4 regions of the Pseudoalteromonas sp. bablab_jr011 genome follow, and region 1 is predicted to be linked to each of the others. Evidence: predicted binding sites of a transcription regulator. Region 1 holds the regulator's gene; each other region holds the start of a gene.
What was found. Region 1 encodes sigma-54, which starts transcription at its own class of promoters, with help from an activator protein. Its sites were predicted from a motif close to GTTGGCACGNNNNTNGNNT; they were not measured.

Region 1 (7,969 bases):
ATTGTTAATGAATCGCAAAGTATCAAAGATGCATTAATTGAAATGTCGGCTAAAGGCCTCGGTATGACTGCAATTGTTGGTGATGACAACACACTATCGGGACTTTTTACTGATGGTGATTTACGTCGTATTTTAGAGCAACGGGTTGATATTCACAGCACCGCAATTAGCCAAGTAATGACTCGCTCATGCACAACTGCACACGCTGATATGCTGGCCGCAGAAGCGCTTAATATTATGGAAAGTAAACGTATTAATGGTTTGATTGTAATCGACAAAAGCAACACCCCCATTGGCGCGCTTAACATGCAAGACCTTTTAAAAGCAGGAGTACTTTAAGCATGACATTTGCTGAGCTTTACCAACCAGTAAGCACAGACGTGAGTCAACGTGCTCAAAAAATAAAACTGCTTATTTGTGATATTGATGGTGTTTTTTCAGATGGCCGTATTTATTTAGGCAATCAAGGCGAAGAGCTTAAAGCTTTCAATACAAAAGATGGATTCGGCATTAAAGCCCTTATCAATAGTGGTTTTCAGGTGGCCGTTATCACGGGACGCCATTCACAAATAGTTCAGCAGCGAATGACTAGCCTTACGGTACAACATATTTATCAGGGCCAAGAGAATAAGCTCATTGCTTATCAAGAGTTAAAAGATAAACTTAGCTTAACAGATGAGCAAATTGCCTATATTGGTGACGATGGTCCAGACTTACCGGTTATGGAAAAAGTCGGATTTGCCGTTGCTGTTAATGATGCTCATCCATTAATCAAAAAACTGGCTCATTACACCACCCTGTTACCTGGTGGCTTTGGAGCTGTGCGTGAACTAACTGATTTATTAATGCTAGAAAATGGCAAACCGCTAACTAGCGATGGAACGAGCGCATGAATATAGCCCGTATTTTACTAAGTGTTGTTTTTGTTTGTAGCATGGTTTGGTTATGGTATCCGTACTTTAATCAACCGACAAACACAGTGCTCAGTGAAGACGAGATTATCGCTACACCTGATTATACCGCAATCGCATTAAAGCAAACAGCCTATGATGATCAAGGTAAAATCAGTCATAAAGTGGCCGCTGCTAAAATGGAGCTGTATCAACAGCTCGGGTTCACCTTTTTTGAGCAACCCATTTTCACCATTTACGGTGATCAGCAAGTTTGGCAAGTAAAAGCCAAAGAAGCCACGTTATATGAAAACGATCAGCTTGTATTCGAAGGGGATGTAGTTGCTAAAAACCTTACCCATAATGGCATGATCGAAGATATTAAAGCTGAGAACATTAACATCGACATTGACAAAATGACCATGTTTTCTAAGCAACCTGTCACGCTGACAGGACCGAATTTAAAAATTACCGGTAAAGGTTTAAAAGCCGATTTAAAAGCCGAAATTGTTGAGTTAACTAACCATACACGAACCATATACTATGACCAATAAACTTAAGAAATTACTCCTGATCCCAAGCTTATTGATTGCGTTTTCTGGCGCAGCTGCTGAGCAGGCTGGCACACCAATCAGCATTAGCTCTGATCGCCAAGAAGGTCAGCTAAAAAATGGCATTGGTATCTTCGAAGATAATGTCGAGATCATACATGGTAACCGTCGTATTACAGCGGATCGACTCGAAGCACATGCAGGTGAAGTTGAAGGCACGGTTGAATTAATTATTGCCACAGGAAAGCCCGCTTACTTTGAAGAAAAACAAGCTGACGGCACTATTATGAGCGCCAGTGCTGAAGAAGTTCGTTACGATGTTGCTAAACGCTTATTAACACTCGTTGGCAATGCACAAGTGACTCAAGCAGGCCAAAAAGTCAGTGCCAAGAGCATTACATACGATATGGAACAGCAACTGATAAGTGCCGAGAAAGATGAAAACTCGACCGATCGTGTACACACTATTTTAGTGCCTGTTGATAACAAAAAGAACGATGAAGGCCAGCCATGAGCACACTAAAAGCAGAGCTATTAGCTAAAAGCTATAAGGGTCGCCAAGTTGTAAAAAATGTAGGCCTTGAGGTAGAAGCTGGCAGCATTGTCGGTTTACTTGGGCCAAATGGCGCAGGTAAAACAACCACCTTTTACATGATTGTGGGATTAGTGCCCAGTGACAAAGGTAAAATAAGCATTGATGATAACGACATCACCTTATTGCCAATGCACAGCCGCGCTCGCTTAGGTATTGGCTATTTGCCACAAGAATCATCGATTTTTAGAAAACTGACTGTTTATCAAAACTTAATGGCCATTTTAGAGACCCGTAAAGATCTCAATAAACAAGGCCGCGAAGAAACACTTAACAGCTTACTTGATGAATTTAGCATTCAACACATTCGTGACAGCCAAGGTATGGCATTGTCAGGGGGTGAACGCCGTCGTGTTGAAATAGCACGCGCACTGGCCGCTGACCCTAAATTTATTTTGCTCGATGAGCCTTTTGCTGGTGTTGATCCTATTTCAGTGTTAGATATAAAGAAAATTATTGAGCACTTAAAAAATCGTGGTATTGGTGTATTAATTACTGACCACAATGTGAGAGAAACCCTTGATGTTTGTGAAAAAGCCTACATTGTTTCTCATGGGGAGCTAATTGCATCAGGTACACCTGAACATGTGTTAGCCGACCAAACTGTACGCGATGTGTATCTAGGCGAGCAATTCAGGCTTTAAATACGCCACCGACTAGAGCATCTGCTAGACTTATAACAATGACAATAAATCAAATAAATAGTTAACGGCATCGTGCTATTGTTTGATAAGACTAAAAAGGATTGTTAGGGATACATGAGGCAATCATTACAGCTGCGCATGGGCCAGCAACTTACAATGACTCCACAACTGCAACAGGCTATCCGTTTGTTGCAGCTCAGTACATTGGATCTCCAGCAAGAAATTCAAGAAGCGTTAGACTCTAACCCTTTGCTTGAAGTTGAAGAAGCAGATTATGCAGAAGAGAGTATTGGCAAGAACGAGCAAAAAGCCGAATCTGACGATACCCAACTAAGCGCGTCGGCTGACGAAGCTGCGAGCGAGTACGAGCAAGAAAGCAGTGATGCCCTCAACAAAGACACCGTAAGTGACGACTTAGCAATGGATGTTACGTGGGATGAGTACATGAGTGCTGCCCCATCAAGTTCCTCAGGTCCAATGCCTGAAGATGAATCAATTTACCAAGGCGCATCAACCGAAACTCTCCACGAATACCTAATGTGGCAGTTACAACTAACTCCATTCAGCCCAACAGACGAAGCGATTGCCGTTGCGATTGTTGAGGCAATTGATGATTCGGGTATTTTAACCGTAAGCTGCGAAGACATTGTTGAAAGCTTCAATCAAAATAACGATGAAGAAGAAATCGAACTTGATGAAGTCGAAGCTGTCTTAAAAAGAATCCAATTATTCGATCCTGTCGGTATTGGCGCCCGTAGTTTACAAGAATGTTTGTGTATTCAATTACGCCAATTCGATGCTGACACCCCCTATTTAGCTGAAACTAAAATGGTGTTATCAGAACATATTGAATTATTAGCGAGTCGTGACTATCGCACTTTGATGAAAAAGACTAAGCTTAAAGAAAGTGAGCTGAAAGAAGTCATGACATTGATCCACAGCTTAAATCCAAAGCCTGCGGATACAATTGTTAGAGAAGAGTCTGAATACGTGATACCCGATGTATCCGTAAAAAAAATAAAAGGCCGTTGGGTAGTTGAACTAAACCCAGACTGCATGCCGAAAATCAGAGTGAATAGCCACTATGCGGCGATGTCACGTTCTGTAAAATCAAGCAGTGATAGCCAATTTATTCGCTCTCATTTACAAGAAGCAAAATGGTTTATTAAAAGCTTAGAAAGCCGTAATGACACGTTATTAAAAGTGACTAACTGTATTGTTCAACAACAACAGGCTTTCTTTGAACATGGTCCTGAGGCCATGAAACCCATGGTATTAAATGATGTCGCAGAAATGGTCGAAATGCATGAATCAACAATTTCGCGAGTAACAACACAAAAATACATGCATACCCCGCGGGGAATTTTTGAGTTGAAATATTTCTTCTCCAGCCATGTAAGCACTGAAAATGGGGGTGAGTGTTCATCTACGGCAATTCGCGCTTTAATCAAAAAGCTAATCGCCGCAGAAAACACAGCTAAACCATTGAGTGATAGCAAAATTGCAGATATATTGGCTGAGCAAGGAATTAAAGTAGCTAGACGGACAATAGCAAAATATCGAGAGTCTCTAGCAATACCTCCGTCGAATCAGCGTAAGAGTCTGATTTAGACGTTTTACATAGAAGGAAAATGCTTATGCAACTAAATTTAACTGGTCGTCATGTAGAAATCACAGATTCATTAAGAGACTATGTAAACACCAAGTTTGCGAAACTAGAAAGGCATTTTGACCACATTAATAATGTTCATGTCATTCTAGATGTAGAAAAACTAAGCCAAAAAGCAGAAGCAACTTTACATGTAAACGGAGGCGAGTTATTTGCCTCTACTGAACACCAAGATATGTATGCAGCCATCGACTCGTTAATCGATAAACTTGATCGTCAAGTAATTAAACACAAAGAGAAATTAGCTCGACACTAAATTATGAAACTTAGTTCACTTACTAACCAGGACTGCAGCAAAGCTGCGGTCCTTTTTAATAGCAAAAAAAGAATTCTCGAATTTATCAGCGAACTGGCTCATGAGCAGCTCCCTCATTTATCTCAGCAAGATATACTCAATGCCCTATTGAACAGAGAAAAATTGGGCAGCACGGGTATTGGCCGAGGTATTGCGATTCCACATGGTCGTATGAGCGGTGCAGATCAGCCACACGCATTTGTAATTGTGAGTGAGTCACCTATAAATTTTGATGCAATTGATAATCGTCCAGTGGATATTTTTGTCGCACTCATCGTACCAGATGGTGACTGTCAGCTTCATCTAAAGACCTTATCAACAATTGCTGATAGACTTAAAGACAAAGAATTTTGTAAACAGCTACGCAGTGCTAAAACAGATAGTGATCTGTTTAAAGTCATTGCATCAGAGGCATAAATGGAATTAATTATTATCAGCGGTCGCTCTGGTTCAGGTAAATCAGTCGCTTTACGAGTACTTGAAGACTTAGGCTATTACTGCGTTGATAATATTCCTGTAAACCTGCTTCCTTCGTTAGTACGCAGTGTGTCAGATAATTACGACAAAATTGCTGTAAGTATCGATGTGCGTAACCTGCCGAAAGAACAGCAAGAATTTAACGATATTCTTGAGTATTTACCGGGCTTTGCAAAACCTACGTTGTTTTATTTAGATAGTGATGATCAAACACTGATCAAACGATTCTCTGAAACACGCCGCTTACACCCATTATCGATTGACTCGCTGCCGCTTGATTTAGCGATTAAACAAGAAAAAGGATTACTGGATGTTTTGATCACCCGTGCCGATTTTATGATTGATACGACCGATCTCAGCGTGCATCAGCTTGCCGAATCTATTCGCGAAAAAATACTGGGTAAAAAAGACAAAAAGCTCATTATTACTTTTATGTCGTTTGGCTTTAAGCACGGTATTCCAAAAGAAGCTGATTACGTATTTGATGCTCGCTTTTTACCGAATCCACACTGGGAACCGGATCTAAAACCACTGACAGGCTTAGACCAACCAGTAAAAGATTACCTTGCTAGTCACAGCATAGTGCAAAAGTTTACATGGCAAATTCAAACCTTTGTACAAACATGGCTCCCTCACCTAGAGCGAAATAATCGCAGTTATTTAACCATTGCGATTGGCTGCACAGGTGGACAACATCGCTCAGTTTACTTAGCGCAAACCATTGGTGAGAGCTTTTCGAAAAGTCACGCAAACGTGAAAATACGCCACCGCGAGCAAGATACCCAATAGGCAACGACGATGCATGCTGAAGACACTTTTTTAATCCAAAATAAGCTAGGTTTACATGCACGAGCAGCCACGGTTTTAGCACAACTTGCACTGCAATTCGATGCTAAAATAACCCTTTACCAAGACGATAAAGAAGCCGAAGGCGATAGTGTATTAGCCTTAATGTTACTCGAGAGCAGCCAAGGCAAAGAAGTCCGTGTGGTGTGTGAAGGCCCCGATGCTGACGCAGCACTCAATGCAATAGGCGAATTAATTGCACAACGCTTTCATGAACAAGAATAGCATTTGCTAAGCCTTGACTGTTTACGTTAAACTTGCATTGGGTATTTAAAATTCCTGTTAAATATCCTACTTTTATATCGCTCGCTTCTCTAAAATACATTTTTCTTAGTAAATTTATCTCAGTGCGGCGATATCCCTGCAAATACTAAATTTAGCAACTATGCTGTATTTGCTGAGTCAGATTTTAAGCTATTTTTTCAGTTGTAAGGACGCCAATGCCAGAAGCCTTTGAACAAGATTACCCGCTACAACAACTAAAACAGGTGACCAAGTCACTCAATAGTGGTCAATTTGTTCAAGTGCGCGGCATGTTAGCAAAAACAGCACCGTGTGATACCGCACTCCTTTTAGAATCATCTCCGCATAAAATTCGCCGTATGCTTTGGCAGCTGGTAGACCCTGATGTGCGTGGTGACGTATTAGAAGAGCTCTCAGAAGATGTACGTTTAGGCATTATTGCCCAAATGGAACCTGAGCACATTGCTGCCGCAACCGAAGACATGGACGACGATGATTTAGGTGAGGTTCTTCGTAGCCTACCTGATACAGTCTACCAAGACGTTGTCGGCGCCATGGACTCGCAAGATAGAGAAAGAGCCACCCAAGCCCTGTCTTATCAAGAGCGCTCAGCTGGTGCCTTGATGAACAGCGATACGGTAACCATTCGCCCAGACGTCACACTAGATGTTGTTTTACGCTATCTGCGTTTACGCGGCGATTTACCTGAAGGCACCGATGATTTATACGTCGTTGATAAACATAATTGCTTTTTAGGGGCATTATCTTTAACGACGTTGTTGACCAATCCCTCAGATAAAGTGGTTCGCGACCTGATGGATGAAGACTGTGAATCTATCTTAATATCGATGGATGAAAGCGACGTGGCACAATTATTCGAACGCCATAACTGGATTTCAGCCCCCGTTGTAGATGATAACGCGCACTTACTAGGGCGTATTACCATCGATGATATCGTTGACGTTATCCGTGAAGATGCCGAACATAGCTTATTAAGCTTAGCGGGTCTTGATGATGAAGAAGATACTTTTGCTCCCGTATTGAAAAGCTCGCAGCGCCGCTCTATTTGGCTAGGAGTCAACTTATTAACTGCTTTACTCGCTGCAATAGTCGCTAGTTTTTTCGAGAATACATTAGCTATCTTACCTATTCTTGCTGTACTAAATGGTATTGTTCCCTCAATGGGAGGCGTAGCAGGCAGCCAAACGCTTACACTTGTTATTCGTGGTATTGCTGTTGGCCATATAAACCAAACTAACCAACGCTTTTTATTACTCAAAGAGCTCGCTATCGGCGCGCTAAACGGGGTAATTTGGTCTATTTTAATTGCGGGTGTTGTCGCGCTGTGGCAGTGGGACTTTAAACTCGGTGCGGTGCTTGCCTTTGCTATGTTCATGAACTTAGTGGCAGCCGGTATTGCAGGAGCCAGTATTCCGCTTATTTTAAAGAGAATGAAAATTGACCCTGCATTAGCAGGCAGCGTAGTGCTTACGACGGTGACAGATATAGTGGGTATTTTTGCCTTTTTAGGCACTGCGACTTGGTTACTTATTTAAACTAAAAACGGCCCTTGTGGGCCGTTTTGCTTTGTATAATCTATGTTGCTCGTTGCTTATTTTTACCAACACGCGGTTTGGTGTTCGCCTTCTTAAATTGGCTAAAACCTGTGTGGCGGGTTAGTGCAGCTCGGCCTGTGCGCCCTTTCCCTTTAGCGGCCTTTTCATTGCGCCCTTCCTCAGGAACTAAACAATGAGGGCCTTTA
Region 2 (7,969 bases), on a different contig from region 1:
TCATTTAGGGCTAAGGGTCTCAGCCCATGTTTATAATGACGACAATGATATAAATGACTTTATTAAGACTGTGAAAAGCGTTTTAGATTAAGTGCTTGTCGCGCTTTTGCCTTTACAGAACGCCAGTGTGTCATCGGCTTTTTCGGTACCAGCGCTAAAATGTGTTCGAAATCGATGTCATCAATATGCATTTCATTACTGTGCGCAAACATAATGCGTTGAGGTTTAAGGGCTTTTAGCATTAATAAAGAGTTTAAATACAGTTTAGGATAAAACACAGGAAAGGGTGGCATAAGCTGCCCTTTCACTTTTACGAGTAAGTCGGCAATGTAAATTCGCTCTGTGGGAATATGGTACAAGCTAATATCGCGGTCGGTATGACCTGGCGTATGCAGTGCTTGCCAGTCATCAAAATCCGGCAGGGTAGAGTCGGTTGCTAAGTAATAGTCGGCATCTAGATATCGGCTATACCAAAGATTGCGTCTTTCTTTGTTTAGCCGACCTGCAACCCACCATGCAAGAGCGATATCGGTCAAGTGCATTAAAATACCATCGAGGCCTTTATACCATTGCCCCGGTGCATTAGATGTCGCAATTTTTGCACCGCTTAGTTTTCTTAGGGCATGGGCGCCACCGGCATGATCGGGGTGCATATGAGTCACAACAATCAGTTTTAAATCTGTCAGAGGGCGGTTGAGTTGTTCGGTAATATAGTTAAATACGGTGTCGACATCAGCGCGGCAACACCCATCGAGTAGCATTAGTTTGTCGGGATATTCAACTAAGTAAATATTTTGAATATAACCTTCGATTGTGTGTATGTGCATTACCCTCGCTCCCTTAATTAACCCGTCTCAATTGTTATATCATGCCTGACCAGTTTAGGAAAATTAGGGGGTTTGTGTGCCTTTCAGTTGCTTTTTACGCTCTTCTAATTGTTTTATCTGTTGTTCAAATTGCGTAAGTTGGTTTTCATAGTATGAATTTATGCGCTTACTTTGTTTACTTATTGCATCGTCAATCGAATCTGCACCTAATCTGTTCGCCGCATCTTGAGTCATTAACTTAAGTTTTTCTATTCGTTCGCGCTGTTGTTGCTTTAGGTTTTTACGTTCTAATTCTAGTTGTTGAATTTTGCGATCGATTTCTTGGACTTGTAGGTAGTCATCAACGCTTAGCTCAGGCTGTTTTTTTGTATTATCGGTGAGTTGTTTAGGGGGAAGGTTGATTTTTATGATAGTGGCGTCTTTTCCACAGGGTTGCTCTGAGAAAGTGGCAACACCCTTTATCATGCATTTATAGACAGTTGCTTGGCTGCTATTCGCGCCTAACAGTAATGTTAAAGTTAACAAAGCTGAACTGATCATGGCGTCTCACCGATAATTTAACTGAGACTTAGCATGCATGATTAACAATAAAAGGTGCAAGTTTTTGGGCATAAAAAAACCGCTAAAAAGCGGTTTTTAATAATAAAATGGTGGAGAAGGAGGGATTCGAACCCTCGATAGAGCTACAAACCCTATACTCCCTTAGCAGGGGAGCGCCTTCGGCCACTCGGCCACCTCTCCAACGCATAATTCAGATTGTAACTTGCTGATAATTATCAACAAATAAAAATAAGTGGTGGAGAGATAGGGATTTGAACCCTAGAGGGGCTACAAACCCCTGCCGGTTTTCAAGACCGGTGCATTCGACCACTCTGCCATCTCTCCACAAAGTGTTGCGAGAATAATACTTAGCTGAATCGGTTGTGTAAATAGGAAAAAGTTCGTTTGCTTGTTTTTTGAGCGTAAAGACGGTGTTTTTTGTAAAAAGCTTTAAATTTTTGCTGTTTTAGTGCTTTTAAAAAGAGGGGAGCAGCAAACGAGGAGCTAAAGAAGATGCTTCGTTAGTGGTTGGGTGTTTGCTGCACCTAAAAAGTAACCATGGTTGGGGATTACTTATATTGTACTGCACCGCCAAGCGCTAGCTTTTTGCCGTAGCGATTAAGTTTTGCCAACATTTTTGCTTTGCGGTTAGTTGGTTTTACGGCAACATGAGTTGCAGCATTTTGATTTAAAGTGTTAATTGGGTTCATTACTTTGCTCCAGATTGTGTTTGGTTGAAAACATGGGTATTTTGCAGGCAAAGTGAACAAAAATAAAACGATAAAATTTGAGTCTACCGGATAACTTTTTCTTATCTGAATGTGCCTTGTTAACGGTGGGTTAAGTTACGTGTCTCATTGTTTTTTGAATAATTATGCTAAGGGAGTTCGCTCTAAAACCCTTGTTTATAAGAGTTTTTAGATTTTGAAACTTTGTTTTATGCGTTTTTAAAGTTTCAAATTGAGTATTTATTCAGATTAATTTAATTTGAATAAAAAGGGGTTTCTTACTGAGAAGATGAAGTGATAGTTGATGTTAATAATAATAAAGCCAAGTGACAAAAAAAATACTAAGCAAAGTGTCGAATGGTTATTAAACGAATGCACATTACGGCACATTGAGCCGCAACTTTTCTTTACCACGGGACACTTTGAAAGTGACCATAAAGCAATTGCGAATCTTGCAAAGCACGTTAATCAGGCTGTTGTTATTGGTGGCGATGGTTCACTGCATTTAGCCATTAATGCACTGTTTGGTTGTGATTGTTCAATTGCCTTATTGCCAGCAGGGACCGGTAATGACTTTGCGCGAGGCTTTGCTTTTAAGCCGCAACAATGGCGAGACGCTGTCTTTTCAGGCCATACTCAGTTAATTGATGTTGGGAAAATTAATCAGCGGTATTTTATTAATGTGGCTGGGGTCGGTTTTGATGCGGATGTTGTTAGTCAATTAAATCAAGTGGGGCGGTTTACTGCGTTTGGTTATCTATGGCAGGGCATTAAACAGTTATTTTCTTTTCAAGCAAAGTCTTTATCAGGGGTATTTGCCGACAAGCATGAAGAGTTCACTAATTTAGTGACTTTATTTGCTAACCATCATTATTTTGGTGGAGGCTTAAAAATTGCGCCTCATGCCATATTGAATGATGGAGAGCTTGAGTGTTATCGCATGCCAGCAGGTAACTTAGTGAAGAATTTACGCAGTTTTTTACATCTCATTTTTGTAAAACATCATAACTTAAACGAGCTTCAATACTGCCGTTTGTCTCGTGCCGAAATACACACTGCCGGTTTACTAATAGAGGCTGATGGCGAGTTGGTCGGTGTGACACCTGCAAAAGTTGTCATGTATCACCAAGCATTACGTTTTCATTTACCATAAAAAAGCGCCTGCTATTTTTAGCAGGCGCTTGGTGTTAGAGGTGACATAATCACTTCTAACTGGGGACAGAGCGATTTTGCAGATTATTTCTTGTAGCAAAAAACGCTTTAATTCGTTGTGTGGGCGTTAATACAATGGCATTGCCAAATAGCACTAAACTAAACCCTATAAATGTGTTGGTTTGCCACTCAAACCCTTCAAACAATGTACTCAGTACGACTGCAACCAGAGGAAATAATACAATGACGTAACTGGCGCGCTCGGGACCAATATTTTTCAACAGCGCAAAATAACAAGCAAATGCGATGACAGTGCCAAATATGGCTAAGTAAAGTAGCGATACCCAGTAACTTGCAGGTGCAGTGAATGTCAGTTGCACGTCGCTTATTAATACATACACGGCTAAGCCAATAGCACTGTAAAGCATGCCCCATGCATTCCCCTGCATAACGCCAATATCACGCTGAGAATTGCGGACGCTGATCATATTACCTAATGAAGCCACAAAGGTCCCTGACAGCGCAAGTAGTAACCCGACCAACGTACCATTACTCAAGTCGAACTGCTGAATTTGTGGCCAAAACAAGCTGGCGATACCCAAAACGCCTAACAATGCGCCAACGTAAATTCGCTTGGCGATTGGTTTCGAAAAAAACAGTCGGGTATTAATAATATTCATCACTAATAGCATTGAGAATGCAATGGAGGCCATGGCAGAACTAAGGTAGTTTTGTGCCCAATACAGTGTTAGGTAGTTCAAACCAAAGTTAAATAATGCCAGTAGGGTAAAAAAACCATGATCACGCCATGAATAACGCATCGGCAGGTTTTTAAATAACACAAATGCCCACATTAAAATGGCGGCAATCGCAAAACGATAGAACAAAGAAATTTCAACGGCGACATCACCTAATTGAAACTCAATAGCCAGCCACGTTGATCCCCAGATCAATACAGTTGCAAGGTAAAGAGCGGCGCTTTTCATCTTTATTGCCTAAATAGGGTAAGTGTGTTTATTTTAAGTTGATTCTGTATACTTAACATATACAGAAAACTACAAATGCAACCTATACAGTTTGGTGGGCTATGTCACAAGTGAACAGTCGCAGTAACAGTGAGTTCTTGTATCAGCAAGTGACTCAGTTAGTAAGAGATTTATCGTCACAGGGATCGTTATTACCCGGTGAAAAACTCCCTTCATTGCGAAAAATGGCTGAAAAGCTTAATGTCAGTATTCCTACCGTTAAGCAGGCCTATCAGCTTCTTGAGGGGCAAGGGTTGATTGAAGCGAGAGAGAAGTCGGGATACTTTTTAAAATCATCGCAGTTAAATCAATCAAGACCCAAGCGCGTGAAATTAAGCCGCGAGCCAATGACTGTCAACAAGCAAGCGCTGATAGAGCAAGTTTATAGCGCAATTCACAAAGCCAATGTTGTCCCGTTTGGTATTGCTAATCCAATTGCTGCGGCACCCACCGATAAAGCATTAGCACGAACGATGCGCCGAGTGATGACATTGGCCGGAGCTACGGTAATTAATTATGGGCCGATGGATGGCTTTGCTCCGTTAAAAAAGCAATTGATTCATCGTTATTTAGATTTCGGAATTGGTGTGGCGAGCGATGAATTGGTGATCACCAATGGGGCACAAGAAGCGCTTGCCATTGCACTAAAATGCGTGGCAAAACCTGGTGATGTGATTGCGATTGAATCACCTTGTTACTTTGGCATCATTGAGTTAATTGAAAGTTTAGGATTGAAAGCGCTGGAAATCCCACTATGCCCAGATGAAGGCATTTGGTTAGATGACTTACAACAGGCGCTAGATGAGCATGATATAAGAGCATGCGTGTTCTCTACCTCATTGAATAACCCCGTGGGGAGTTTTATGCCTGATAGTAAGCGTGAACAGCTGGTCGCTTTACTTGAGGCTCGTGATGTTGTGCTGATAGAGGATGATGTATACGGTGACCTACATTACACCGCAAAACGTGCTACACCAGCGCAGGCTTACTCTAAAAAAGGATTGGTGATCACCTGCGCCTCATTTTCAAAAACGGCTGCGCCGAGTTATCGGATTGGTTGGATTATTGCGGGCCAGTTTGCTGAACAAGCCAGACGTTTTAAACGAGCCTTGAGCTGCTCAGCGCCATTGATCAATCAATGGACCTTGTATGAATTTATTGCCAGTGGTGAATACGACAGAAATATTCGTTTATTACGCCAGCGACTAAGTGCCAACAAAGAGCGAATGATTTGGTGCCTGCAGCAATATATGCCAAGTTGTGCACGTATTAGTAACCCGCAGGGAGGGTGTGTTATTTGGGTGGACTTAGGGAGCCAATATGATGCCGTTAAACTATTCCATTTAGCATTAGATGCGGGGATTAGTATTACTCCTGGGCTTATTTTTTCGGCGGGGAAAAAATACCGCAGCTGTTTTCGATTAAGTTATGGTTTGCCTTGGTCAGAGCGTTTGGAAGACGCGCTCAAAACGTTGTCACAACTAACCGTACTTGCAAAAAAATAAAAAAAGCGCAGAGCAAGCTCTGCGCCATAAGACCAAGTAGATTGGTTCAGGGATGTTAATGCATTACAGGGTGTTCTGTTTGAACGTGAACAGTTGGTATTCTTTGAGTTGTGGCACTAAAGCAACGAGCTGTTGCTCTTTGTGAGCAATATCGGCAAAGCTGCCACACAATGCGTCGGCACGTTTTTCAAGTTGCGCTGCTTGTGTTTCTACACGCGCTTCGATTTGTTCACCCATGTTTTCCATGCGCTGTTCAAACGTGTCCATATCACCACCCGAGCCAAGAAGCTCAGAGCCTAGCGCAACTAAAATACTGCCCATTGATTGCATCATTGCCGATTCAACTGCAGACTCAATTTGTTGGTCGAATTGTTCATCAAAATTTTGACCAAACTTTTCAAAACTTTGCTGACCCATGGTGAATGCACCTTGTTGGTAAAAGGTATTTTGCACTTCTACACTAATCTCATCCATTAATTCCGAGATGTCATCAAAGCCACTAATGTTGAATGCGTTTGCCACTTCTTCAATTGCAACACCGGCAATTTTCACACCCTCTAGAGCAATGTTTGCCACTTCGGGTAGTTGGCTACGTAAGCTATCTGAGTAATTTGCAATAGCTTGTTGTTGAGATGCATTCAGCGAGATGTTTTCGCCATCAATGTATAAGTTATTTTGATCAATGATTTTCATTGTGCGGTTATCAGCAGTGAACACTTCTAATTCGTTTGGCGTGATGCGAACATCGTTCTTGAACTCAACATCACATTGCTCACCACTGAATGAAATATGCGTATCATTATCGTTATGAGCCATAGCGCTGGTTGCGATAAATAAAGAACTTACTAACAATAACTTTTTCATTTTTTTCTTTCCTGTTTGAAATGACGAAAATAAATAATCAAACTTAATGCCAAGGTTTTTATTGTGTTTATTTTCATTGAGTTATGTTGTTTTTGTGGTTTTTTAAAATGAAAGCTGTTTGGTTTTTTAGCCATTTTTTAGTCAAATTAACTAAAAAACACACATGGATAAATGTGTTTTATCGAAACGATAAAAAACTCTCACTTTTCAGAAATCAAATTTAGCGCTATTTATTCACAATATTGACATATCGCCACTTTAGCATGGCGGTGTGGCTTTATTTTGGTGGTTTTTTACATACTAAATAACCACTGAGCTTTTTAATCTTTGCCAATTCACAGAGCAAATTTTAATCTCCTGAATTGGTCTCAAACACTTTATGGAGTGGGTTGTGGGTAAGACATTTAGTTATGATGCGCTAGATGACGATTTTGTTGAAGACGAGTACGAAATGGTCGGGCGTAATCAACACGACAAGAAAAAGCAACGCGTTAAGAAGAAGTTGGAAGACTATCTTGAGCAAAAACGCTTGCGCAGAAACTTAGGCGAAGACGACTTTGATGAGTACATGAACGACTAAGCATAAATTTAGATAAAGAGGCTATTGCCTCTTTATTGCTTTTTGGTTCGAGGTTTATTTGCTCAGTGCCGTAATAATTGCAGACTCGATGTGTTCTGGTTTAGTGAGGGGCGCGAATCGTTTAATCGCTTTACCATCCCTACCAATCAGAAACTTTGTAAAGTTCCACTTTATTTTACGGGTGATAAAGCCCGGTAATTCTGATTTTAGGTGCCTAAAGACAGGGTGAGCATGTTCACCATTGACATCCACCTTACTCATCATTAAGAAACTCACGCCATAGTTGATGAGGCAGCCTTCCTTAATTTCTTTTGCGTCACCGGGCTCTTGTTTACCAAACTGATTACACGGAAAGCCGATAATAATGAGGCCTTGATCATGGTATTTTTCGTGCAATTTTTGCAGGCCCTCGTATTGTGGTGTAAAACCACACTTGCTCGCTGTATTGACGACTAAAACGACTTTATTTTCGAAATCAGAAAAGTGAACCGTTTGGCCTTGTAAGTTGGTTGCTGAGAGTTGATAAAATTCGTTCATAATAGTGACTTTTTATTATTATTTGATTGATTCTAACCCGCTTGCCTTATTTCTGAAAGTGTGAATTTTATTCAGCGAATTCATTGGTAAGGTGCTCAATTAGTAAACGTACGCGGTAAGGCAAGAGATCTTTGCGCGGATACACCAACCAAGAGGCGTTGTCGCTGACTTGAAAGTCATCCAGCACTGTTACAAGTTGCCCTTTTGCAAT
Region 3 (7,969 bases), on a different contig from region 1:
ATTCTCAGTAGACGCGACTTTCTCGCGTAATTGATATAATGTTAATCAGTGACGTTAGTAACACGTTTATATAACTGAGTATGTTAAAAGCAACTAAACGCAAATTAGCGTTTGGTTGCTTTATATTTAGAAATAGCTTTATGTGATTTACGCTGATTAATAAGTTCAACCTGAGTTTTGTCTCTGGCGTTTTTAAGTCTAGCTGTAGCGGCTAAAATTTTGGATTGTATAGCTAAGAGTTCATGCTCTAGAGGCGGGTTTGCACTCTCACACCAACCTTTTAACTCTTGGTCTATGGCTATTAATGTATGACTGGCAAGCTCAATCTCTGTTTTATCGATGTGCTCTGACAATGCTGTGAGTAATGCATTCAGTGCGCTATAATCAGACATTATTGTTCAGCTTTAGGTATGCGCTCATCAGCAGGAATAGAGTCCCAGCCTTCTTTAATTTCTTTTACGATACGAATAACATCATCAACAGCATCAATATCATTTTTGATATTTGCTTCTATCAGGCGACGTTGGCAAAAATCGTAAAGCGATAAAAGGTTACCTGAAATATCACCACCGTGATCAAAATTCAATGCATCTTGCAATGCGCCAAACAATAAAATACAGCTTGAGATGTTTTCACCCTTTTTCTCAAACTCTTTTCGTTCAATAAACCCTTTGGTTGCTGCTAACCGGCCAATGATATTACTGAAAATTAAATTGATCTGTTCGTAAGGTGTCATTTCGTTAATGTTACTAACGCTGACTTGACTGTATTTTTTTACCGAGATGTGTGCCATGAGAAAATCCTATAATTAAAACATCAATTAATAAAACTTTTAGCAATATTAATGCCATGTATATTATCGGCAGAACTAACTTTTTCTTTATCTTAGTCTAGATGAATTATACAAATGTGTGTAGCGGTACTGAAGCAAAAAACAGACTGTAAATAATTTTAACCCTTTAGTATTGGTTATAGCTGCTAAGTGACTATTTTTTGGCGTTGATGTCAAAAAGTTGCCGCTTAGCGCTTGCATCCCTCTTAAACTCGCTTACAATTTAGAAACTAACTAACCCGTAGTCACTGTGGTTCGCCAATAATGATCTTAATTTTAGACAATAATAATAATCGTGCGATTGGTTTAAATGCAGCCCTCACTTTTATCGGAGAAGCTGTACAACTCGTTGATGAGTCAACACTTCAATCATTTTGTGAAAAACATCAACAACAAGAGTGCATGGTTATTCTTGGTGCACTTCAGCAATTAGATCATGAGTCTGTCATTAAGCAGTTGCCTGCGATCCCTTTTCTTTTGATTGGTGAAACGTTAAAGCCACTTTTAAGCATTGCCAATGTTGTAGGCTTAATTTGTGAGCCATTTAATCATGATGTGACTACGCAGCTTTTACATGATTGTCAGCAATATCAACGCATGTTGCCGGGCGATCATAAACAGTCAAAATCGAATAAATTGTTTGATGGTTTGGTTGGTGAAACAGATGCCGTTAAAGATGTGCGTTTTTTAATTGAGCAAGTTGCTAAAACCGATGCCAATGTGCTGATACTCGGTGAATCTGGAACGGGTAAAGAAGTGGTTGCGCGAAATGTTCATTTGCTATCTAAGCGCAGCTCTGGCCCATTCGTACCCGTTAACTGTGGTGCCATTCCGGGTGAGTTATTAGAAAGTGAATTATTTGGCCATGAGAAAGGCGCATTTACAGGTGCAATTTCGGCGCGAAAAGGGCGTTTTGAATTAGCCCAAGGTGGTACGCTCTTTCTTGATGAAATTGGTGATATGCCGCTACAGATGCAAGTAAAGTTGCTGCGTGTTTTACAAGAGCGAAGCTATGAGCGGGTCGGTGGTACGAAACCAATTCAAGCCGATGTGCGTATTATTGCAGCGACCCATCGCAATTTAGAAGAGATGATAGAAAAAGGCGATTTTCGTGAAGATTTATTCTATCGTTTAAATGTATTTCCTATTGAGAACCCGTCGTTAAGCGAACGCGCTGATGATATTCCGCTCCTGCTTAAAGAGTTAATGCGTCGTGTTAACGAGCAAAGTGGCACGACGGCGAAGTTTACAGAGCGAGCAATTCAAAGCTTAAAAGAGCATGCGTGGCCTGGGAATATTCGTGAACTGGCAAACTTGGTTGAGCGTATGGTGATCATGTTCCCTGATAAAGTGGTTGATGTGCCAGATTTACCTGCAAAGTATCGTTACATAGAAGTTGAAGCCTATCAGCCTGAGTACCCTGAAGAGTTGATGGAACGAGATGCATTTAACGATATATTCAGCACTGGCTTTAGCGATTATGAAGATGAAGAGCCGCAAACGCCCGCTACACATGTTGACTCGGGTTTATTACCAGATGATGGCATTGAGCTTAAAGAATACTTAGCAGAACTTGAAATTAGCCTAATTAGTCAAGCGCTTGAGCGTTATGACTATGTTGTAGCGCGTGCTGCCGAAATTTTAGGCGTGCGCCGCACGACACTTGTCGAAAAAATGAAAAAATATAACTTATCGCGAGACTAGCGCTTGTTTGTATTATGTAGGTCGATGTTTACGGGAATACCTGAATTAACAGGCTAAAGTACGACCTACTTGATATCGCATTACCTTCCTTTATTTAAATCAAGCGCTTAATATTGCTCGATTATCTGGGCTTTTCTAAAACAATCATTACTGTGATCGTTAACCATGCCACAGGCCTGCATATGAGCATAAACAGTTGTTGGGCCTAAAAATTTAAAACCACGTTTTTTTAAATCTTTTGCAAAGGCTGTCGAGGCTTCAGTAATGGCTGGATAATCTTCAAGTTTATCGACATTATTCACCAAAGGTTTGCCCCCGACGAACTGCCATTGGTAATTTGAAAAGCTACCAAACTCTTTTTGTATCTCAATAAATCGCTTGGCATTATTAATCGTGGCGGCAATTTTTAAGCGATTGCGAATAATGCTGTCATCTTGCATCAGGCGTTCAATGTCGCTGTCATCCATTTGTGCAACGTCGTCAACAACAAAATTTTTAAAGGCGCGACGGTAGCCATCACGCTTTTTTAAAATTGTGTACCAGCTGAGTCCTGCTTGTGCAGATTCTAAAGTAATGAACTCAAAAAGGCGGTGGTCATCATAAATTGGCACCCCCCATTCTTCGTCATGATAGGCTACATAATCGTCTTTGCTGGTATCGAGCCATGGGCAGCGGTTGTGGTGATGGTGATGCATCGTTCCCTCGCAATTGTCATTTTTTTGTCGTTGTAAAATTAACGCTAAACTACTGAAATAAAACAATAATAATTATGGTACGGATTGTGCATTTACACAGCTAGACACGATTTTTTGAGTATCGATTATGGCCTTAGCACATGTACTAAAACCACAATTTATCACAGCTAATCAATATAACCCATGTTTACAGCAAGAAGAGTATGTGGGTGAGTTGAGTGAACTTCGTCAGCAAGCAAGTTGGTTGAGCCATTTGGTTGATACCATGCCTGCGGGGGTTGTGGTATTGGATGGCCGCGGCATGATTGCAAAAGCGAATCAAATCGCTATCGATATGCTTGGTGAGCCTCTGGAGGGTGAAAAGTGGTTCAGCGTTATTCAGCGCTCTTTTCGTCCTAAACAAGATGATGGTCACGAAGTCTCACTCAAAGATGGTCGCTTGATTAAGCTTGATATAACGGCTCTGACGCCAGAACCGGGGCAATTAATTTTAATGACCGATTTGACCGAAACACGCCGACTGCAAAAGCGTGTTGCACACATGCAGCGCCTGAGTGCGCTGGGTAAAATGGTCGCATCGCTTGCGCATCAAGTAAGAACACCGCTTTCGGCTGCTATGTTATATGCGGCTAATTTAGGCTCTAAACGCTTACCTGAAAGCTCGCGTGGTAATTTTCATAACAAGTTAATGTCACGATTAAAAGATTTAGAAACCCAAGTGAATGATATGTTGTTGTTTGCTAAAAGTGGCGAACAGCAAGTAGTTGAGCGTGTATCAATGCAGCAATTACTCAATGAAGTAAAAGCGGGGGCTGATGCTATGGTGGCGCAAAACCACAGTGAATTAACCGTTAGTTTGCCAGAGCCCGATATTGAAATTGTGGGCAATAAAACAGCGTTAGCCAGTGCTGTACAAAATCTTATTCATAACAGTATTCAAATTATTGGCCAGCACGCAAAAGTGTCACTCAGCGCTCAGCGTGATGAGAGGAGTGAACACTGTGTTCGTATCAGCGTCAGCGATAATGGCCCTGGAGTCGATATTAGCCAAGCCGAAAAATTATTTGAACCCTTTTACACAACGAAAATCCAAGGTACAGGGCTTGGGCTTGCAGTCGTAAGCTCAGTCGCTAATGCGCATCAAGGACGGGTCGAAGTGGCTAATAATGCCCATGGGGGGGCATGTTTTAGTTTAATCCTGCCCATTAGTGCAGAAACTACGTCAGTGGAGGCAAGATGAATACGAACTCTATTTTAGTCGTTGAAGACGACGCAGGCTTACGCGAAGCCTTAATTGATACATTGGAAATGTCAGGTATTGATTGCATCGCTGCCGACAGTGCCGAGCAAGCAATGGTATTGCTAAAGCAAGGAACGTATTCATTGGTGGTAAGCGATGTACAAATGGGCGCGATGAGCGGCCTTGATTTATTGCGTAGCATTAAACTTAATTACCCTGAACTACCAGTATTAATGATGACAGCATACGCCACCATTGATGATGCGGTTGAGGCAATGCGTTTAGGGGCCATTGATTATATGGCTAAACCATTTGCACCCGAAGTTTTACTGAATATGGTGAGTCGTTATTTACCCGAGAAAGAAAAAGAAACCGATGGGCCGATTGTCGCGGATCCATCCAGTATTAAATTACTTGAGCTGGCCAGTAAAGTGGCGCGTTCAGATGCCAGTGTTATGGTGCTCGGACCCAGTGGTTCGGGTAAAGAAGTGCTGGCGCGCTTTATTCACGATAAATCAAGTCGCGCAGATGCTCCTTTTGTAGCGATTAACTGTGCCGCTATTCCTGAGAACATGTTAGAAGCGACCTTGTTTGGTTATGAAAAAGGCGCGTTTACTGGGGCGATTCAAGCGTGTCCGGGCAAATTTGAACAAGCACAAGGTGGCACTATCTTGCTTGACGAAATCACCGAAATGGATTTGGGTCTGCAAGCTAAGTTACTGCGTGTTTTGCAAGAGCGTGAAGTTGAGCGTTTGGGTGGTCGTAAAACCATTGAGCTCGATGTTAGAGTACTCGCAACCAGTAACCGTGATTTAAAAGAAGCTGTTAGCGAAAATTTATTCAGAGAAGATTTGTATTATCGCTTAAATGTTTTTCCGTTAATGTGGCGTCCGCTGTGTGAGCGCCCAGGTGATATTATTGTCCTTGCAGAGCATTTAATTGAGCGTCATTGCATCAGAAGTAAAGAGCCTATCGCATTATTAACTGAGCAAGCTAAGCAAAAACTGCTATCGCATGCTTGGCCGGGAAATGTCCGAGAACTTGATAATGTGATTCAGCGTGCACTGATACTATGTGATGGTAATAGCATTCATGAAGACGATATATTTATTGAAGAGCTCTTAGTGGTTAAAGCACTGACTGTAAAAAGTGCACCGGTGCAAAATGCCCCGGTTTATAAAGAGCAAGTGGTTAACCCCACGCATGACGAAATTCCATCTGTGAACGAGCAGGGAAATTATAAAGATGAACTTAAAGACAAAGAGCATCGCATTATTTTAGAAACCCTAGCTAGGTGCCAAGGAAAGCGCAAAGAGGTTGCTGAAACATTAGGGATTAGTCCACGAACACTTAGATATAAACTAGCTCAAATGCGCGACTTAGGTATTGCATTACCCGCTTAAAAGCATCCCCCCTTAACTGACAAGCTCACTCCGTGTGGGCTTGTTTGCTGTCAAAACTCTGACAAACAAAATAACCATCTAACACATTGATTTATAGTGTTTTATTTTGTGGCACGTTTTGTGCTTTATCTGTGTATAAGTAAACTGCATTGTCAGAGAGTATTATGAAAGTTCAAAACAGCGCATTATTTCAAGAAATGCAATCTATGGCACTTGAAGCTAGCCGTAGTCAATCCGTTAATAATTTACCAACTCAGGCTCAGCCAACATCATCGGCGCAATTTGGTGACTTACTTACAAGCGCGCTAGATACCGTTAATGGCCTGCAGCAAGAAGCAAAACAAAAAGTAACAGCACTTGAGATGGGAGACCGCAGTGTATCCCTTGCTGAAGTAATGATTGCTTCGCAAAAGTCTTCGGTTGCTTTTGAAGCAACGGTGCAAGTTCGCAACAAACTTGTTGAAGCATATAAAGAAATCATGAACATGCCTGTTTAACTAGGTAGTGGAGAATTATTGTGGCGCAATCTAATCAATCAACTGATCTAGCCCTCGCAGGCGGCGGTGTCGATACTTCAGACACGGATGATCAACAAGAGCAAAAGTCAGGCTACCTCAGTGCCCTCAATGGCGTTGATGTATTACGTCAGGTGACGTTGGTCATTGCACTGGCTATTTGTTTGGCAATCGCAATTTTTATTATTATCTGGGCTCGTCAACCAGATATGCGACCGCTGGGTAAAATGCCAACGGAAGAGCTTATCCAAACGCTGGACTTTTTAGACGCACAGAAGATTGATTATGAACTTGATGGTAATGTCATCTCAGTTGAAGAAGGCGAATACCAAAATATTAAATTATTGATGGCCCGTGAAGGTCTTGAGCAAGCGCCAAGCTCAGGCACCGACATCATCATGCAAGATATGGGCTTTGGTGTTAGCCAACGCTTAGAACGTGAACGTTTAAAACATGGTCGTGAGCAGCAACTTGCTCGCACAATCGAAGAGCTAAAAAATGTCACTCGCGCCAAAGTGCTTTTAGCAATTCCAAAAGAAAACGTATTTGCTCGTCGTGAAAAATTACCATCAGCTACCGTTGTACTGACTCTTAAACGTGGCCGTATGTTAGATGGTGAAGAAATCGACTCAGTTGTTGATATTGTTGCCTCTGCAGTACAAGGTCTTTCACCTGAGCGTGTTACGGTGACAGATCAAAACGGTCGCTTACTTAATTCGGGTTCACAAAATTCACTGGCAGCGCGTTCTCGCAAAGAATATGAAATTGAGCGCAAGCGTGAAGAAGAATACTTAAATAAAATCGACAGCATCTTAATTCCTGTCGTAGGCTTAGGTAATTACACTGCGCAAGTTGATTTAAATATGGACTTTAGTGCGGTAGAAGAAACACAAAAGCGCTACAACCCAGACTTACCTGCAGTGCGCAGTGAAACAACATTTGAAGAAAATAACATTGGTGGTCTTGCTGTGGGGATCCCAGGTGCCTTGACTAATCAACCGCCTGTTAATTCAAATATTCCTGAAGTTGCAGGACAAGGGGGCGCTGGTAGTGCAATGAACCCAAGTCGTTCGCACAAAGAAGCAACCCGTAATTACGAGCTAGATACCACTATTTCTCATAAGCGTCAGCAAACAGGTGTTATTCGTCGTATTAGTGTATCTGTTGCGGTTGACTATGTGCCACAAGTGGGTGAAAACGGCGAGACAACAATGGTTCCTCGTTCTGTTGAAGCGCTGTCAAATATCCGTCGCTTGCTACAAGGCGGAGTGGGGTTTGATATGCAACGTGGTGATGCGCTTGAAGTTGTTACTGTTCCGTTTGTACGTGAAGACACCGCTGCGGCCATAGAAGTGCCTATTTGGGAACGAGACTGGTTTATGAAGATATTACGTTTATCATTAGGTGCATTAGTGATTATCGTACTTATCATGGCGGTTGTGAAACCTATGCTGAAACGCTTAATTTACCCAGATGATACACTTGAAGAGTATGATGAAGATGCACTTAGCTCTGGTGTAGATATTGGTGATAGTACGCTAGATATGCTAAATAAAGACTTTGACTCTGCTGCTGTAGGA
Region 4 (7,969 bases), on a different contig from region 1:
GGTTACCATATTTCTGAGTGCCGTTGAAAGACCCGGTATTTTAGGCGACTCTTCGCACACCCTTAACTTATCTTTATTGTTTTCAATCAGTACCGTAAAGAACTTAATCGCCATATGTGGTAAGTCTGTAATACGGTGAACTTTTAGATTAACCGTGGTGAGTGACTTACTAATCGCCATGACTTCGTAAGCAAGGCTCGATAAATCATGTTTTTTGGTAATTTTTTGTAAATCAGGCAAGCTAATATTAATTATGTCGCCTTTTTTAAACTCAACAGGTTTATCACACTCGATTTGTAATCCCATAACTGACAAGTCGCGGGTATGGCCTGTGATAATCTGCTCGTGATGATTTATGGCGATAGCTGTCTTGTACAAATAGCGCTTGTGCGCTCTTAAATTTACATATTCAAGGGCTACGGGCTCTAGGTGTGGCGGTGTTTTATGTTTGCTATGGCCAAATTGTTTTAGTTGATTAATCGCGTTTTTATCAAATGTTAATTGTTTATAAGAGTGCTGCTCATAGGGCGTACCAATGGCCGTTAAGATCAGTAAATATTTAACGTCTTTGATCAACCCTTGCACGCGAGGTGAGGGCGGTTTGTTCAACTTTTCAATGTCTTTCCCTGCACTACTGGGCAGTGACAACGGAATATACGAATCTTCAGGGTGACTTGGCATCAATTGCAACTTAAAACATTGCCAGCTGTCTTTTTGACTACCAAACCCTAAAAATAAATTTTTAAGCTGAGGCTGGCTTTCAAGCTCACTACGCGTGGCAGAGTAGTAATACACTTTACCAGCAACAACATGCGTGAAAGTATAGAGGTACTCTTCTTTTACTGCCTCTGGTGAGCTTAATAAGTGGCCTATACGTTGTTGGTTAATAATACTGTATAAGCAAGACAGCTTGCGCTCGTCACAAAAATAACGCTGAATAAAAATATTATTTTCAGTTGTTAAGGCAAGGCTTGGGTATAGCTTGTCACCTTGTAAGCTTAAAAAGGTATAAAGAGAGGTCACACGCGGAATGTAGTATTGTTCATAGCCTTTTGACACAACCGCATCGAGCGTATTGTCTAGGTTAACTTTATAACGACGCTTATTGCCGTGGATAAAGCTTTCTAAAAACTCATCAAACTTTTCGTTGTTTTCAATAAAGGTGCGTTTTAGGCGAACATGATTGTATTCGCGTGATACTTTTTCAATCGCGACGACTTCGTACTGAATTCCGTTTTTTAAACCTAACTCAAAATCTTGTTCAAGGCCGACTAGGCGCAGGCCTATAAGTTGACCTTTTTTTAACTTATAGCGTGGCGCGAGCTTTATCTTTGCACCACTGAGTGAGATATCAGATGTTGTTGCGGCTACTTTGCTGTCTTTATCAAACTCAACAGTGATTTTGATAGAGTAATTCATCCGCTCTTCACGACGGCTTTCGTAGGAGGCAAATTTTATCACTTTGGCTGATAACTGACTGTCGTTATCGTCTTCAGTAAGAGCTTGTTCGGCCGCTTTCTTTTGCATGACACGATGGTTGTTTTCAGTGTTCATCACCGCTTCATAGACAGCAAGGGTGTAACCGCCATGGCGTTTAATAGCCTGTTCAAACACTTCGATGGCAGTATCGTCCATAAAGTGCTGTTTACCTTCGTATTCGTATGGTTTTACTTGACCCGTTACTTGCCCACGTAAATCAATAAACCGTGCAACAGGCTGAGATAAACGCGACATCTCCATTTTGATCAAGAACTGCTCAGGCTTAGTTAAGCCCGCTGTTTTTGATTTAAACAGTTTGTCGAATTTTGGGGTGCCTAAATACGCCTTTAGCTCTTCAACTAGGCTTTCATATTTAAGCAGAATGTCTTCAGCCATTTATAAAACCATCAACGTCTATTAAAAAAAGTAGGTATACTAGTCGGCAATTACGCAGTAAAAACACAAACAGTAGTCACTTTTTTATTTTATTAATTATTGTTATAAGTATTTGCCAAATAAATGGCAAGCACTGTTAAGTTTTATTTGTAAGCAAAAACTATGCCCTAAAGCGGTTCTTTATTTAACAGTGTGTTGAATAAAGAGCTGGAGTAAGAGGTTTTAGTTACAACGAGTTATCTTTTTGTGATTATAAACTTACTATACATTAATTGTGATAAGTGTCAGTTTTTAATAACAAGTTAGTCACAAATTAGCGACCTAAATAGGTAAGGCCGAATGGCAAAATCAGCAAAAATCGAATTTGTCTGCACAGAGTGCGGCATGAACTATCAGCGCTGGCAAGGACAGTGTAAGTGCGGTGCATGGAACACGCTAGCAGAATTTAAGCCCTCAGCCGGACAGTCAAAACAAGCGGCAAGCCGTGCCGTGGTTGCAGGCTACGCAGGCGGTGTTGGCGGCGGCTCAAAAAAAATTAATGAAGTCGAAACCGCCGAAGCAGAAAAACGCTTAACCGACATTGGTGAGTTAGACCGTGTATTAAGTGGCGGTGTGACCACCGGTTCCGTAAATATTATTTCGGGCGATCCAGGGGCTGGAAAAACGACATTATTGTCAGATTTAATTGCTCGCATGTCGAAAGTGATGCCGTCACTTTATTGTACGGCAGAAGAGTCATTATCGCAGTTTAAAAACCGTGTAAACCGACTGCGTTTAGATTATAACCCTGATGAGCTTTATTTACTGTCAGAAACCAGCGTTGAAGCAATTATTGAAGAGCTTGATAAGAACAAGATTAAGTTTGCGGTGATCGATTCAATTCAAGCGGTTGTGACAGAAGCCGCTAATGGCAGCCCAGGCTCTCCTTCACAAGTTAAAAGTGCAGCACAAGCACTCACTCAATATTGTAAGCAAAATGACGTCACCATGTTCATTATTGCTCACGTAAATAAAAACAACGAAATCGCAGGCCCGCAAACCTTAGTGCATATTGTTGATGCGCTGCTGCATATTGATACCAACGATGGGCAAATTCGTACCTTACGTGCCAATAAAAACCGTTTTGGCGATATTGATACCGTCGGTATTTTTAGAATGTGTGAGCGCGGTATGCTCAGTGTTGACAACCCAAGCGAAATATTTTTATCGGGGTCAAGCACCGAATCGCCGGGATCGGCTATTACATGTATTCGTAAAGGTAATCGTAATTTATTGTTAGAGATTCAGTGCTTAACCACAGAAACCGAGGCTGAGTTTCCGCAACGAGTGTGTGTTGGCTTAAATATGAATCGTATCAAAATGCTCACAGGGATTTTGCGTAAACACACCAAGACTAAAATCTTTCATGACACGTTTTTTAATATTGTCGGTGGCCTAAAAATTGATGAGTCTGAAACCTGTATCGACTTAGCATTAGTTACGGCATTGTTGAGTAGTTTGAATGAATTTGTTGTGCCAAGAACCACCTGTATTATGGGCGAATTAAGCTTAAATGGTGACGTTAGGCCCATCGACAGTGGGGTGCCGCGAGTAAAAGAAGCCGCTCAGCATGGTTTCACTGAAATTTTTATTCCATATCGTAACTACCATAAATCAATGGAAGGATTGGGCGCAAAAATTACACCTGTTAAAACAGTGCATGAGTTACTGTCTTTAATAAACTAGTTGTAATTTGATAGACTATAAAAAACACCAATCAAAGGAAATAAAATGAAAAAGTTAGTAATTGCAGCCGTTGTTGCTGCAGCTGTAGGTGGCGTCGTTTACGCAAACTATACAGCAACACAGGAAGTGAAAAAGGTTGTTGATAAGCAACTAAGCGCTTTATCAAGCCAAAGTGGTGTAGATATCACTTACAGCGATATTTCAGCAAGCGTGTTCAGTAGCAGCATGCAGTTGTCTGGTATAAATGTGCAAAGCATTGAAGGCGATGAAACCATTGCCACTATCGACAATATTGAAGTGACGGGTTACGAAGTTGATGCGATCCCACCCCACACGGGCTTCGTGATGACAAATTTCCGCTTTAGTGATGAGTTTTTATCGCAACTTCCAGACAGTGCGAATAATAAGCTTGCCGCAACGAGTTACAACGTGAATTCATCGCTTGATTACAACAAAGAGTCAGGTGATAGCAAGTTTGCGCTTAACGTGAAGGCAAACGAAGTGGCTGATGTACGTTTTAATCTTGGTTTAGCAAATTCAACGGCGTTGATGGAAGCATCTTTATCAATCAGCCAAGCACAAAATGCTGCGAATGGGGCTGAGCTCACTTTAGAGCAACAACTACAGCAACAATCAAAAATGATGGCGGCAATGAGCCAATTAGAGCCGCGCAGTATCGAGCTTGAAATCAACGACGACGGTGAACTTAAAACTGTTGTCGAAAGCTTCTTAAAAGCGCAAGGCATGACACTTGATGACCTTGAGCAAGTTGTGGCAATGCAATTACAACAAGCTCCTGTAAGTGCGGAGTTAGACACTGCGATTAAAAACTTTGCCAGTGGTTTATCAAAATTGTCTTTATCGGCACGCCTACCTGAAGGCAAGTCGATGATGCAAATCAACCAGCAAATCATGATGCTGGTTGGTCAGCCTGAAGAGCTTGCGAAATTTATTAATTTAAAAGCCAGTGGTGAATAACCCGCTGACCGCAGCCGTGCGTTAGCTGCAATAACCTTAAAGTGTTCAACTCTCTAGTTTACTCACTTTAAGGTTATTTTTTACATGCCTTACACCCTGACTGTGTTCTAAGAACTTTTGTGCCAGCGCACGTTGAAACCCCGTTTCCGTTGAACCTAATAATTCAATCGTATCGCCACTTACAATAACCTGTAAGTTTTCAATTTTAAAATTGCGGTTATTCGTTAGTTTCTTTAAAGCCACTTGCTGTAATCGCGGTTGCGCCGAAGTACTGGTTGTTAAAACATGGGTGTTGGCACTGACTTGTGTGGCGCAAGCCAATAAAAAAAGACAGCTAAATAAGGTTACGACAACAGATAATTTGAAACGGCTCATACAATTCCCTCGCAATAATGACAGATTGAACTCTGTATGAACAATTACAAATTCTGTTCCAATTTTAGTTTGTTGATTTTTATAGGTTTTATTTTTTTGAAGAAACTGTATGTGAAGTAATTACACATAGTTCAGTAAAAAAGACACGGCAAATAACAGCGATAAAAATGCCGAGACAGGCTCGGCATTTTTATTAACAAGGCTTATTAAGCACGCACTACTTTTTCTTTTTTGGTTTTGCCTTTTTCTTCGCTTTGATCTTTGCTGGATCTTTTTTCTTTTTAGAAGGGATTTTTGCTTCTTTGTGTTGCGGCTCTATCCCTTTGATTACTCGACGCTTTAGTTTTTGTTCGATGTAACGCTCAACTTTGCCTAAAATGGCAACGTCATGCGCTTCGATAAATGAAATCGCGATTCCTTTTTTGCCTGCACGACCAGTACGTCCAATACGGTGAACGTATATGTCTGCGGTGCGAGGCATATCAAAGTTAATCACATGGCTGATATCTGCCACGTCAATACCACGGGCAGCCACATCGGTTGCTACCAATATTTTATTGCGGCCAGAATGGAAGTTCTCCATTGCTTTCATGCGTTTATCTTGTGGCATTTCACCACGTAACCAAGCAACGCGCAGTCCTTCGTTATTTAACGCACCAATTAATGATTCTAGGCGTTCACGGGTCTTAACGAACACTATCGCTTTATGGATATCATCGCCGTTTAAGATATCGACTAACATTTTAAGCTTATGGTTGTAGTCGTCGGCTAAGTGAACCCACTGGTGGATCTTTGCTTTTTCTTTACGCGACGATTCTGCTTCTAGTAGCGCAGGATCATTTAAAATACGCTCAGCGAAAAGCTCAACACTGTCACCTTCAAGTGTGGCTGAAAATAGAAAACATTGACGACGATTTCTGGCTTCATCACAAATACGCAGCATTTCTTTACGAAAGCCCATATCGAGCATGCGGTCGGCTTCGTCTAAAATAAGCATTTCGACATTTTCAGCATGGAAGTTCTCGGTTTCGAGGTATTCCATTAAGCGCCCAGGTGTCGCGATAAGAATGTCGTTATTGTTCTCAAAAATTTCTTTGTGCGTTCCATAGTTAATGCCGCCCGTCACAACACCTATTTTAAGGTGTGTTTGCTCAGCAAGCTGTTCACAATGCTCATGGATTTGATAAGCAAGCTCGCGAGTAGGAGTCATGATAAGTACGCGGGCAAAACCAGGGTCACGACGAGGGAAATCAAGCAAGTATTGAATAGCTGGGATCAAAAACGCGGCTGTTTTACCGGTACCTGTGGGTGCAGATGCCAAAATATCGCGCCCTTGTAATGCTTCAGGGATCGCTTGTTGTTGAATGCTGGTTGGCGTATCAAAACCCATTTTATTAATGGCATTTAACAGTTTGTTATCGATATCAAATTCAGAAAATTGCATAGAGTGACATAAATAGAGGACAATTGGCGTTAATTATACGCGCTATCCAGCTGTTGGTGAATGAAAAGGTGAAAAAATGTCAGGTTTTGTGTTTAAACAGTTTTCGATAGGGCAAACTCACACTGCAATGAAAGTTTCAACAGATGGGATTTTGTTGGGGGCATGGGCACATGTAAGCGATGCTGCACGAATTGTTGATATTGGCACAGGCACCGGGTTGCTTGCTTTAATGGCAAAACAACGTGCGCCGAAGGCGGTTGTTAACGCTATCGAAATAGAGGTTAACGCGTGTATTGATGCTCGCGCTAATTTTGCTAATAGCCCTTGGCCTGACATTATGCTTTATCAAGGGGCTGTGCAGTCTTTTAAAGCAGCAACCCCCTTTGATGCAATTATCACTAATCCACCTTATTTCAATGCCAGCCTTAAAGGCGATAATGCAGCACGCAATACAGCGCGCCACACCGATGGATTGAGTTTTAGCGAATTAATCAAAGCGTGTAGTGCGCTGAGTCATGCACATACTCTGCTCAATGTGATACTGCCTTGTCCTGAGGCCGAGCAATTTATTGCCATTGCAGAGCAAGAAGGCTGGTATTTAAACCACCTGTGTTTAGTTAAAACAACCGAGAAAAAAGCACCCAGTCGCAGTTTAATGTTATTTAGTCAGGTTGCAGCCCCTTTAACGACAACACATTTAACGATTCATGCAAACAGTGGCGCGTACAGTGCTGAATATAGTGCGCTATGCAAGGACTTTTATTTGAAAATGTGACGCATACCAGCCATTAATAGTCCGTTATCACTTTACTCTAAAAGGTCGTATTTGCTATTCACTGATGCTCGATTGTAGGCCATCTTCGCTTACTAATAATGTATAAGAGTGTCCATATGAGGCATGACAAATGGCAACTGATTCATCAACACGCTTACCTTCATCATTCAGTCGAGAGACTTTAATATCATCTGCGCAGTCATCAGTGTGATACCACGTACTTAATTGATTTTGATATAGGTTAACTATTTGATTCTCTATTTTTAAGCGAATGTTTTCGGTGGCAAGAAAGCGGACCGCAAAAAAGCCCTCTTTGTTACTTTGAGTCTGTTTTATGAGCGTTAAACGCAGCTTTTCTCCACTTTGCCAGGCGACAAAATGGTAAGGCTGGTCGTTGTCCACTTGATACATTTGCTCTGCGAAGTTGCTCGCTTCACTGTGATCTTCTACATAAAATGAAATACGGCGTCGTTCATTGTGAAGGTGTGTTATATCAACAGGTAATGAACCTGATGCGAGCGTGTCTACATAATATTGCGCATCACTGACTTCTCTTGCGTTACCAAACAGGTCGGTATTTGCCATGGAGTAGTCAACCTCTAAGGCGGTGGTGTTTATCAGTGTATACTTGTTCTCATACATCTGGTTGCCAAAATCATGACTTTCCTCGACTTCTAACTCATCACACCCTATAAGCAGCGTTGTTGCAAAGAGTAAAAATAGCGCATTTTTCATTGTTTATCCTTTTACTAATGAAGCTGCCGTATGGTTCCAATTCGCAAAAAATGCTTAATTAT

Region 2: JIG41_RS03100 (YggN family protein) is a predicted target of sigma-54. The motif match lies at 6,677-6,695, and genes of this name have one in related genera.
Region 3: fliE (flagellar hook-basal body complex protein FliE) is a predicted target of sigma-54. The motif match lies at 5,982-6,000, and genes of this name have one in related genera.
Region 4: JIG41_RS02275 (BON domain-containing protein) is a predicted target of sigma-54. The motif match lies at 4,998-5,016, and genes of this name have one in related genera.

Annotation. Positions count from the first base shown of each region.
Region 1 is NZ_JACDWU010000326.1:12,368-20,336, forward strand. Features, by position in the region: gene JIG41_RS21710 (KpsF/GutQ family sugar-phosphate isomerase) at 1-339, shown strand, start outside; gene kdsC (3-deoxy-manno-octulosonate-8-phosphatase KdsC) at 342-893, shown strand; gene lptC (LPS export ABC transporter periplasmic protein LptC) at 890-1,444, shown strand; gene lptA (lipopolysaccharide transport periplasmic protein LptA) at 1,434-1,955, shown strand; gene lptB (LPS export ABC transporter ATP-binding protein) at 1,952-2,677, shown strand; gene JIG41_RS21735 (RNA polymerase factor sigma-54) at 2,792-4,288, shown strand; gene hpf (ribosome hibernation promoting factor) at 4,315-4,602, shown strand; gene ptsN (PTS IIA-like nitrogen regulatory protein PtsN) at 4,606-5,058, shown strand; gene rapZ (RNase adapter RapZ) at 5,059-5,907, shown strand; gene JIG41_RS21755 (HPr family phosphocarrier protein) at 5,917-6,189, shown strand; gene mgtE (magnesium transporter) at 6,405-7,763, shown strand; gene JIG41_RS21765 (YgiQ family radical SAM protein) at 7,804-7,969, opposite strand, start outside.
Region 2 is NZ_JACDWU010000092.1:15,939-23,907, forward strand. Features, by position in the region: gene JIG41_RS03055 (aminotransferase class V-fold PLP-dependent enzyme) at 1-91, shown strand, start outside; gene JIG41_RS03060 (MBL fold metallo-hydrolase) at 63-827, opposite strand; gene JIG41_RS03065 (DUF4124 domain-containing protein) at 891-1,367, opposite strand; tRNA gene JIG41_RS03070 (tRNA-Ser) at 1,476-1,568, opposite strand; tRNA gene JIG41_RS03075 (tRNA-Ser) at 1,622-1,712, opposite strand; gene JIG41_RS03080 (hypothetical protein) at 1,937-2,077, opposite strand; gene JIG41_RS03085 (diacylglycerol kinase family protein) at 2,400-3,248, shown strand; gene JIG41_RS03090 (DMT family transporter) at 3,304-4,233, opposite strand; gene JIG41_RS03095 (PLP-dependent aminotransferase family protein) at 4,335-5,777, shown strand; gene JIG41_RS03100 (YggN family protein) at 5,841-6,641, opposite strand; gene JIG41_RS03105 (PA3496 family putative envelope integrity protein) at 7,033-7,221, shown strand; gene JIG41_RS03110 (glutathione peroxidase) at 7,276-7,758, opposite strand; gene JIG41_RS03115 (LysR family transcriptional regulator) at 7,826-7,969, opposite strand, start outside.
Region 3 is NZ_JACDWU010000020.1:26,113-34,081, reverse strand. Features, by position in the region: gene JIG41_RS00630 (hypothetical protein) at 105-392, opposite strand; gene fliS (flagellar export chaperone FliS) at 392-793, opposite strand; gene JIG41_RS00620 (sigma-54 dependent transcriptional regulator) at 1,097-2,536, shown strand; gene JIG41_RS00615 (DNA-3-methyladenine glycosylase I) at 2,644-3,231, opposite strand; gene JIG41_RS00610 (PAS domain-containing sensor histidine kinase) at 3,359-4,471, shown strand; gene JIG41_RS00605 (sigma-54 dependent transcriptional regulator) at 4,468-5,874, shown strand; gene fliE (flagellar hook-basal body complex protein FliE) at 6,039-6,371, shown strand; gene fliF (flagellar basal-body MS-ring/collar protein FliF) at 6,392-7,969, shown strand, end outside.
Region 4 is NZ_JACDWU010000079.1:64,585-72,553, forward strand. Features, by position in the region: gene JIG41_RS02260 (PilZ domain-containing protein) at 1-1,875, opposite strand, end outside; gene radA (DNA repair protein RadA) at 2,215-3,600, shown strand; gene JIG41_RS02270 (hypothetical protein) at 3,646-4,578, shown strand; gene JIG41_RS02275 (BON domain-containing protein) at 4,624-4,953, opposite strand; gene srmB (ATP-dependent RNA helicase SrmB) at 5,171-6,397, opposite strand; gene JIG41_RS02285 (tRNA1(Val) (adenine(37)-N6)-methyltransferase) at 6,474-7,172, shown strand; gene JIG41_RS02290 (hypothetical protein) at 7,227-7,907, opposite strand.